Regions from separate parts of the Xanthomonas sp. AM6 genome, predicted to be linked through region 2. Evidence: predicted binding sites of a transcription regulator. Region 2 holds the regulator's gene; each other region holds the start of a gene.
What was found. The regulator FliA, encoded in region 2, starts transcription of late flagellar genes. The targets are predictions, from matches to a motif close to TAAAGTTTNNCNNNCNNNGGCCGATAA.
Positions count from the first base shown of each region.

Region 1: OCJ37_RS03070 (methyl-accepting chemotaxis protein) is a predicted target of FliA. The motif match lies at 1,812-1,838, and genes of this name have one in related genera.
Region 3: OCJ37_RS18105 (GGDEF domain-containing protein) is a predicted target of FliA. The motif match lies at 1,745-1,771, and genes of this name have one in related genera.

Region 1 covers NZ_CP106869.1:727,270-730,542, reverse strand. The annotation lists gene OCJ37_RS03070 (methyl-accepting chemotaxis protein) at 1-1,710, opposite strand, end outside; gene OCJ37_RS03065 (FAD-dependent monooxygenase) at 1,981-3,273, shown strand, end outside.
Region 2 covers NZ_CP106869.1:2,562,919-2,566,191, reverse strand. The annotation lists gene OCJ37_RS10810 (protein phosphatase CheZ) at 1-492, opposite strand, end outside; gene cheY (chemotaxis response regulator CheY) at 492-884, opposite strand; gene OCJ37_RS10800 (RNA polymerase sigma factor FliA) at 903-1,652, opposite strand; gene OCJ37_RS10795 (MinD/ParA family ATP-binding protein) at 1,649-2,533, opposite strand; gene flhF (flagellar biosynthesis GTPase FlhF) at 2,520-3,273, opposite strand, start outside.
Region 3 covers NZ_CP106869.1:4,228,153-4,231,425, forward strand. The annotation lists gene OCJ37_RS18095 (ATP-grasp domain-containing protein) at 1-522, shown strand, start outside; gene OCJ37_RS18100 (hypothetical protein) at 519-1,625, shown strand; gene OCJ37_RS18105 (GGDEF domain-containing protein) at 2,002-3,189, shown strand.

The DNA of each region.
Region 1 (3,273 bases), 1.8 Mb from region 2:
CTGCTCGCCGGCGCGCGCCGCTTCCACCGCGGCATTCAAGGCCAGGATGTTGGTCTGGAAGGCGATGCCGTCGATCACGGTGATGATGTCGGCGATCCGGCGCGAGGAGGCGTCGATCTCGTGCATGGTGGTGACCACGCGGCCGACCACCTCGCCGCCCTGGGAGGCGACCGAGGCCGCACCGATCGCCAGCTGGTTGGCCTGGCGCGCATGCTCGGCGTTCTGCTTGACCGTGGAGGTCAGCTCCTCCATCGAGGCGGCGGTCTCTTCCAGGTTCGCCGCCTGCTGCTCGGTACGCCGCGACAGGTCGTCGTTGCCCGAGGCGATCTCGCCGGCCGCGGTGCTGATGCTGGAAGACGCCTGCTGGATGCGGCCGACGATCTGGGTCAGCTGCGCGACAGTGCTGTTGGCGTCGTCGCGCATGCCGGCGAACACGCCATGGAATTCGCCGTGCATGCTCACGGTCAGATCGCCGTTGGCGATCGCCCGCAGCAGCTGCGAGACCTGCGCCAGGTTGGTGTCGGCGACCTGCATCATGGTGTTGAGGTGTTCGATCATCACCCGGAAATCGTGATCGAAGCGCAGCGCGTCGCCGCGCTGGCTGAAATCGCCGACCGCCGCGGCCTGCGCCAGCGACTGGATCTGGGTGTTGATCGCCAGCAGGCTGGCCTTGGCCGCATCCATCGATTCGTGCAGGATCGCGCGGCTGCCGGGCAGGCGCCGCGCGTTCTGCGACAGGTCGCCGGCGGCGTATTGGTTGAGCACGGCGATGGCGTCCTTGATCGCGTCCAGGTGCTCGAAGATCACCGTGTTGATGCCGACCGCGAGCTCGCCGTACACGCCCGGGAAATCTTCCGGGATGCGGTGGCCGATGTCCGGGCCGGCATGCATCTGCGCCATCTGCTGGGTCTCGCCGGAGAAGCGGCGCAGCATCACGGTCATGTCGCGGGTGGCGGCCAGCATCTTGCCGGCCTCGTCGGCGCTAGTGACCTGGATGTTCACCGACAGGTCGCCGCGGGCCACCGACTGGATCGCGTGCACGGCCTTGCCCAGCGGACCGGTGACCGCGCGCGAGATCACCACCGCCAGCGCGGCGGCCAGCAGCGACAGCAGCAGCATGCAGCCGACGATGGCGATCACGCTGGTGCGGTGCGTCGCGTCGGCCTTGACGATCTTCGCCTGCATCTGCTCGTTGCTGTAGGCGCCCAGCGCCTTGAGGTCCTCGAACAGCTTGCGCCGCGCCGGGCGCGACTTCTCGTCGGAAATCTGCTGCGCCAGCGCGCCGTCGCCGACGGCGACCGCCTTGCGCATCTCGGCGTTGGCGCCGAAGTACGCGTCCACGTCGGCCTCGACCTTCCGGTACAGCCCGTGTTCCTTGTCGTCGGCGGGCAGCGCGGCGTAGGAGGTCAGCTCTTCGCGGACCAGCTTGGTGGTGGCATCCATGCGCTTGTTGTAGTCGGCGACCTTGTCCGGCTTGGCCAGCATGGTCAGCTGCGACAGCTCGAAGGTGCGGAACTCGCCGAGCTGCGCGCGTACCTCGCCCAGGTGCTGGACCGAGGGGATCTCGTTGCCGGCCATCGCCGCCAGTTCGGTATGCGCGCCGCCCAGGCGGACCAGGGCGAAGGTGCCGAGCATGACCGTCATCAGGGTCGTCAGAGTGAACCCCACCGCCAGCTTGCGGGCGATAGGCAGATCGTGGAACCACTTCATGGTTGCAACTCCAGGCAGAGTGTCCGGACCGTCGCTGGCGGACGGACGGCGGCATCCAATTCCGCTGTGTGCAGTGGGATTGGGGCGTTATCGCTGGAGAGGTAACGGCGCCGGCGGCGCAAACCTGAGAGAGCCATTCCATTTTCTTGCTGAACGAGTCAGCCGGCAGGGAGCGCCGTGCGAGGAGACCGGAAATGCGCGACCGCTCTTGACGGCGAGGTCGCGGCCAGGCCTAAATGACCCACGGGTCATATAAAAACGAGGCGCGGCATGAGCGAGGTTCTGATCGTAGGCGCCGGCCCCACCGGGCTGACGCTGGCGTTGTGGCTGACCCGGCAGGGGGTGGGCGTGCGCCTCATCGACAAGAGCGCCGGCCCGGGCGAGACCTCGCGCGCCATGGCGGTGCAGGCACGCACCCTGGAGCTGTACCGCCAGGTGGGGATCGCCGAGGCGGTCGTCGCCGCCGGCCATCGCACCCCGGCGATGAACCTGTGGGCACGCGGCAAGCGCCGCGCACGGATCGCGCTGCAGGATTCGGCCGCGGGCATCTCGCCCTACCCGTTCGTGCTGGTGTACCCGCAGGACCGGCACGAGCGCCTGCTGATCGAACAGCTCGCCTCGCTGGGCGTCACGGTCGAGCGCGACACCGAGCTGGTCGCGGTCGAGGACCACGGCGACCGCGTCGGCGTGCGCCTGCGCCTGCCCGACGGCTGCGAGCAGGCCGCCGAGGCCGGCTATCTGGCGGCCTGCGACGGCGCGCGGTCGCCGGTGCGCCATTGGCTCGGCATCGGCTTCGAAGGCGGCACCTACAGGCAGGTCTTCTACGTCGCCGACGTCGAGCTCGGCGGCCTGCAATCGACCGGCGAAGCGCACATCGCGCTGGGCGACGGCGACTTCATCCTGCTGCTGGCCTACAGTCAGGCAGGCCACTATCGGCTCATCGGCACCGTGCGCGATGCGCGCGCCGACCGCGCCGAGCAGCTGAGCTTCGCCGACGTCAGCGACGACGCCATCGGCAACCTCGGCGTGCGCATCGACCGGGTCAACTGGTTCTCCACCTACCGCGTGCACCACCGCGTCGCCGACGCGTTCCGCCGCGGGCGCGTGTTCCTGCTCGGCGATGCCGCGCACGTGCACAGCCCGGTCGGCGGCCAGGGCATGAATACCGGCATCCTCGACGCCATCAACCTTTCCTGGAAACTCGCCGACGTGCTCAAGGGCCGGGCGGGTGACGCCGTGCTCGACAGCTACGCCGCCGAGCGGCAGGCCTTCGCGCGCACCCTGGTCAACACCACCGACCGCGCCTTCACCCTGGTCACCGCCGAAGGCAGCGTCGCCAGCTTCGTCAGGACCTACGTCGCACCGACCCTGGCCAGCCTGGCCTACCGCAACCGCAACGCCAGCGAACTCATGTTCCGCACCGTCTCGCAGACCATGCTGCACTACCGCGACAGCCCATTGAGCGCCGGCAGGGCCGGCGACGTCGCCGGCGGCGATCGCCTGCCGTGGGTGCAGACGCAGGACGCCGACAACTACGCGCCGCTGCCGCAGATCGGCTGGCAG
Region 2 (3,273 bases):
CGGCAATCCCAGCGCGCCGAAGCCCTCGTGCACGCGGCGCACGATCGCCGCGACGCGGCGGATGATCTGCCCGGTCAGGTCCTGGAAGCTCTGCGCCAGGGCCATCTCGGTGAGGTTGTGGCGGATCTTGTCGAGGATCTCGCCCTGGTCGCCGGTGAGGCCGCCGGCGCGCAGCTGTTCGGCCAGCGCGCGGCATTCCTCGGCCAGGTCCAGGGTGCGGTGGCTGGCCTCTTCGGTCATCGCCACCACGTGGTCCAGGCGCGAGCAGGCGTCGTCCAGCTCGCCGGCCTCGGTGGGCACGGTCGGCAGTTCGCCCAGCGCCTGGCCCAGGTCGCGCGCCAGCCGGCTCAGGCCCTGCATCATCGGCCGCGTGCGCCAGGCGGCGAGGGTGTCGATTTCCCTGCGCCAGCCGGCTTCGTCGCCCTTTTCCAGTGCGTCCAGCGCACCTTGCAGGCGTTCGATCAGGGCGCTGCGTTCGGCGGTGGCTTCCATCAGGCGGTCGCTCCCAGGCGTTCGAAGATCTTGCCCAGCTTCTCCTGCAGCGTCTGCGCGGTGAACGGCTTGATGATGTAGCCGTTCACGCCGCACTGCGCGGCCTCGATGATCTGCTCGCGCTTGGCCTCGGCGGTCACCATCAGCACCGGCAGGTGCTTGAGCTTGTCGTCGGCGCGAATGTTGCGCAGCAGGTCGATGCCGGTCATGCCGGGCATGTTCCAGTCGGTGACCACGAACTCGAACGGCGCCGAGCGCAGTGCAGCCAGGGCACTGTTGCCGTCCTCGGCCTCTGCAGTGTTGGTGAAGCCCAGATCGCCGAGCAGATTCTTGACGATGCGCCGCATCGTCGAGAAATCGTCCACGATCAAAATCCGCATGTTCTTGTTCACCGCTAACTCCCTTGGGTCTTATTCTTCGTCTTCCAGGCCGGCGTCCGCCGCTTCGAACGCTTTCAGGCGCCCGCGCAACCGTACCGTGGCCTGGCCGTGGATCTGGCAGACGCGCGACTCGCTGACACCGAGCACCGCGCCGATTTCCTTCAGGTTCAATTCCTGTTCGTAGTACAGCGACAGCACCAGCTGCTCGCGTTCGGGCAATTGCGCGATGGCCTTGCCCAGCTCGCGGCCGAATTCGCTGCGTTCCAGCATCTGCTGCGGATTGGGCCCGCCCTTGGCGATGGTGTCCAGCTCGCCGTGGTCCTCGACCCGCGATTCCAGGCTCAGCACCTGGCCGCGCGCGGCATCTTCCATCAATCGCAGGTATTCGGGAAGCGGCATGTCCATCGCCGCGGCCACTTCGTTGGCGGCGGCGGCGCGGCCGGTGCTCTGCTCGATCCTGCGGATCGCCGAGGCGGCGTCGCGGGCGCGGCGGTGCACCGAACGCGGCACCCAGTCGCCGCGGCGGATCTCGTCGATCATCGAGCCGCGGATGCGGATCGAGGCGTAGGTCTCGAACGAGGCGCCCTGGTCGGCGTCGTAGCTGCGCGAGGCCTCGATCAGGCCGATCATGCCGGCCTGGATCAGGTCGTCGATCTCCACGCTGGCCGGCAGCCGCGCCGCCAGGTGGTGGGCGATGCGCCGCACCAGGTCCGAATGCTGGGCGATGTAGTCGTTGGAACTGTTGCGCTGCACGGCGCGGTACTGGGCGGCGGCGTTCATGCGGCGACCCCCCGCTGGATGATCCGTTCGACGAAGAACTCGACGTTGCCGCGCGGCACGGTCGGCGCCTGCCAGCGCGCGGTGCGCCGGGCGATCTCGGCGATCGCCTGCGCCGACGGGCTGGACGGGTAGGCCTTGACCACCGGCTGCTGGCGCTGCACCGCCAGGCGCAGCCAGTCGTCCTGCGGCACGCAGCCCAGGTAGTTCAGCGACACGTCGCCGAGGAACTTCTCGCACACCCGGCTCAGCTTGTCGTACAGCAGGCGGCCTTCGTTGAGGTCGCGGACCATGTTGGCCACGATCTGCACCCGGTCCACGCCGCGTTCGCGCGACAGCACCTTGATCAGCGCGTAGGCGTCGGTGATCGAGGCCGGCTCGTCGCAGACCACCACCACCGCGTCCTGCGCGGCCTGGCAGAAGGTCAGCACGCTGTCGGTGATGCCGGCGGCGGTGTCGATGATCATCACGTCCAGCTCGCGCTGCAGCTCGGAGAACACGTTGACCAGGCCCACGTGCTGGGCCGGCGGCAGCTCGGCCATGTGCCGGCGGCCGGAGGCGGCGGGCACCACCATCAGCCCGTTGGGCATGTCGATCAGCACTTCTTCCAGGGTGCAGCGCCCGGCGACCAGGTCGGCCAGGGTGAACTTGGGGGTCAGCCCGAGCAGCACGTCGACGTTGGCCAGGCCCAGGTCGGCGTCCAGCAGCAGGGTGCGCTTGCCCATGTCGGCCAGCGCCATCGACAGGTTGACCGAGATGTTGGTCTTGCCGACGCCGCCCTTGCCGCCGGTCACGGCGATCGTGCGCACCGGGCCCAGCGGTTCGCTGCGCGTTGCCGACAGGGGGAAGGCATTGGTCAGATTGGCGTAATCACGCGACGGCATGGTTCTGCTCCGGAGTACAGGGCTTATCGGCAGCGCGCCGCAAATCTTCAAGGCGCAGTACCAGGCTGGCGGCGTTGGCGCGGTGCAGGTCGTCCGGCACGCGCTGACCATCGGTCACCCAGGTGATGGGAAGCCGGTGGTCCGCGACCACCGACAGTGCACTTCCAAACCGCCCGGTTTCGTCCAGCTTGGTCAAGATCACCCCCTGCGGATCGGCGCCGGCGAACCGGCGCACCACCTCGTCCAGGTCGGAGAAATGGGCATTGGCAGGAAGTACTAGCAAGGACCGGACCACTCTGGAGGCGCGCAGCCAGTGCAGCTGCCCGACCAGCGCGCGGTCGCGCTGGCCCATGCCGGCGGTGTCGATCAGCACCAGCTTGTAGTCGCGCAGGCGCTCCAGCAGCTGTTGCAGGGCGGCGTCGCTGTCGGCCTCGTGCACGGCGATGCCGAGCTGGCGGCCGTAGCTGTGCAGCTGTTCGCGGCCGCCGACGCGGATGGTGTCGGTGGTGACCAGGGCCACGTCGCGGGCGGCGTGGCGTTCCAGGAAGCGCGAGGCCAGCTTGGCGATGGTGGTGGTCTTGCCGGCGCCGGTGGGGCCGATCAGGGCGATCACGCCGCCTTCCTCGATCGGATCCAGCGCGGCGATCGGCAGGCGCTTGGACAGCAGCCCCAGCATCATCCCGCGGCCGCGGTGCAGTTCCAGGTCGGCCGGGATCTGCATGACCACGTCGCGGGTCAGG
Region 3 (3,273 bases), 1.7 Mb from region 2:
TTGCAGCGCAGTTCCAGCTACTACTTCGAAGCCGCGCCGTCGCCGCAGATCGAACGCTTCACCGCGCAGCTGGTCGGCAAGCTCGGTTTCAGCGGACAGATCTCCTTCGACTGGATCGTCTCGGCGCAGGGCCGCTGCAGCGTGATCGAATGCAACCCGCGCGCGACCAGCGGCCTGCACCTGTTCGCCGCCAGCGACGCGCTGGTCGCGGCGCTGGACGGCAGCTGCCGCGATCCGGCGGCGGTGGTGCGCCCGGCGGCCACGCGCGCGGCGATGCTCGGCCCGCTGATGCTCGGCGTCGCCCTGCCGGCGGCGCTGCGCCACGGCCGACTGCGCCGCTGGCGCGAGGACTACGCCCGTGCCGACGACGTGCTGGCGCCGCGCGGCGACCGGCGCCCGCTGGCCGGCGCACTGCGCGACCTGGGCAGCCATGCGCGGCTGGCGCTGGCCCAGCGCTGCACGCTGCGCGAGGCCTCCACCCGCGACACCGAATGGGACGGCGAAGCCCTGCCGCCGCCATGACCGCCGCCGAAGCCGCTGACGACTACGCGACGCAGGCGCGGCGCTTCGCCGCGCTGCATGCCGGCCGCGACGCGCGCAGCGTGGCCAGCAACCTGCACGCCCGCATCGAGATGCTGCAGGCCGGCACGCTGGCGATGCCGGTGACGGTGGGCCAGGCGCACCCGGGCAATGCATGGGTGTGCTCGCCGCGCACCACCTATGCCGACTACGCCGCCGAGGAGGCCGCGCGCCTGCTGCCGCGCGCGCTGGCCGCGCCGCTGCGCGGGCTGTGCGGCGGCATCGGCGCATGGCTGGACTGGGCGCGGATCGACCGCGCGGTCACGCTCAACAACTGGCTGCTGTCCACCAACCTGTATCCGCCGCTGCCGCCCGACGGCCTGGGCGCCTTGCTCGATGCCGCGCGCGCACGCTGGCCCGACCACGCGCTGTGGTTCCGCTCGTTGAACCGGGTGGACACGCCGCACTGGCTGGACGCGCTGCAGGCGCAGGGCTTCACCCTGATCGGCAGCCGCCAGGTCTATCTGTACGAGGACTGGCCGCGGCTGCTGCGCCACCGCGACCTGGCCCGCGACCTGAAGCTGACCGCGCGCACCGACCTGCAGCGCTGCGGCAACGACGCCATCGGCGAGGCCGACTACCCGCGCATCGCCGCGCTGTACGCGCAGCTGTACCTGGACAAGTATTCGCACTGCAATCCGGCCTACCACGCCGACTTCCTGCGCGCCTGGCACCGCGCCGGGCTGCTGCGCTTCGACGGCTTTCGCGACGGCAGCGGCGAACTGGCCTGCATCACCGGCCTGTTCGGCATCGGCGGGACGCTGACCGCGCCGATCGTCGGCTACGACCTGCGCCAGCCGCAGCGGCTGGCGCTGTACCGCACGCTCACCGCCTGCGGCTTCGAACACGCGCTGCGCCATGGCCGCCGGCTCAACCAGAGCGCCGGCGCGGCCACCTTCAAGCGCCAGCGCGGCGGCACGCCGGTGATCGAATACAGCGCGGTGGACGCGCGCCACCTGCCGCTGCGCCGGCGCCAGCCGATCGCCGCGCTCGGCGCGCTGACCGAACGCATCGGCGTGCCGCTCATGCGCCGTTACCGGCTCTGAACGGCGTCGCCCGGACCCATCCCGGCGCTGCAGGCAAACGCAGGACCGCTGGCGGCGCATGCGACCCGATCCATCCGACCGGGAGCGCCGCGGCCGGTCCCGATCGCGCCGGGAATCGCTAAAGACTTCGCCTGTGCCGCCGATAATTCGGCATTCGTTCGCGGCACGACCACGATGGACCTAAACGATGTTTCTCGCCGGCCTGTCCCGTGTCCGCGCACCACGCTCACGGCGCCGCCGTTCCTTCGCCAGGCAGGCCGGAACATCGGGCGCGTTCAAGCCGATGCATCGGCTGTCGCCGCGCCGCCAGCGCACCTGCGTCGCCCTGTCCTGGGCGGCATCTGAACATCGTTTACTGCCGCGGATCGGGGGCCCTGTGGAGTGGATCGCGCACCTGGCGCACGCCGGCACCCTGCTGATCGTCAATGCGTTGCTGGCGGCGGTGTCGGCGGCGGTGTTCCTCGCCATCCATTGGACCGGACGCAAGGCGACGCCCGTCCGCGGATTGCTGCTGCTTGGCCTGAGCTACGGCACCTTCGCCGTCGGCTTCGGCATCCTGCTGCTGCCGGCATTGCCGGTGTACGACGCCAACGTGGTACTGCTCGGCAACCTGACGCTCGATCTGGCCACGGTGTTGACCCTGGTGGCGGTGAACGCCTACCTGCGCCGGCCCCTGGTGCAGACGCGGATCCTGGTACCGGTGGCGCTCATCGGCCTGGCGGAGATCTACTGCCTGCAGCAGGGCGGGGTCGATCTCCGGATCATGGTGATCTTCGGCTGCGCCCTGCGCGGCCTGTTGACCGTCGCCACCGGCGTGGCCCTGTGGCGCCATGCCGACGCGACCGCGCGGACGGCGGCGCGCTTCACCGCCGCCTTCCACTTCCTGTGGGCCTTCATGCTGCTGCTGCGCATCGCGTGGTGGTCGTTCAACCCGTCCGCGGACACCGGCCACGACCCGACCTCGACGTTCGGATTGCTCTCGCGCATGGTGCTGACCTCCATCATCACCCCCGGGTTCCTGTGGATGCTGACCCGGCAGATGCATGCGGAACTGATTCGCCACGCCTCGCAGGACGCCCTCACCGGCGTGGCCAACCGTCGCGTCATGTGGGAAAAGGGCGAATCGGCCACGCAGAGGGCGCGCGACAGGAATTCGCCGATCGCGGTGCTGATGATCGACGTCGACCACTTCAAGAGCATCAACGACCGCCTGGGCCACACCGCGGGCGACCAGGTCCTGGTCGCCATCGCCGACACGCTCGCGCGGCACATCCGCAGCCCGGACCTGCTCGCCCGGGTGGGCGGCGAGGAGTTCATGGTGCTGGTCCCGCACGGCGACGAAGCGGTGGTGCGCGACATCGCCGAACGCCTGCGCCGCATGGTGGAGCGCCAGGAGATCGTGGCCCCGTCCGGCGCCCCGGTCGCCTGCACGGTCAGCATCGGCTACTGCATCTCGGCGCAGGCGCAGGTCGAGTGGCAGAAGCTGGTCCTCATCGCCGACCAGGCGCTGTACGCGGCCAAGCGCGGCGGGCGCAACCGGGTGACCGGAACGGTCGTCGCCTAGCGCCCCGCGGCACACAGCGTGCCTGCATCCGCGCTGCAGCAATGAGACCGCGCGCACCGGAACAGCAGCGCAGCACAGCGCGAC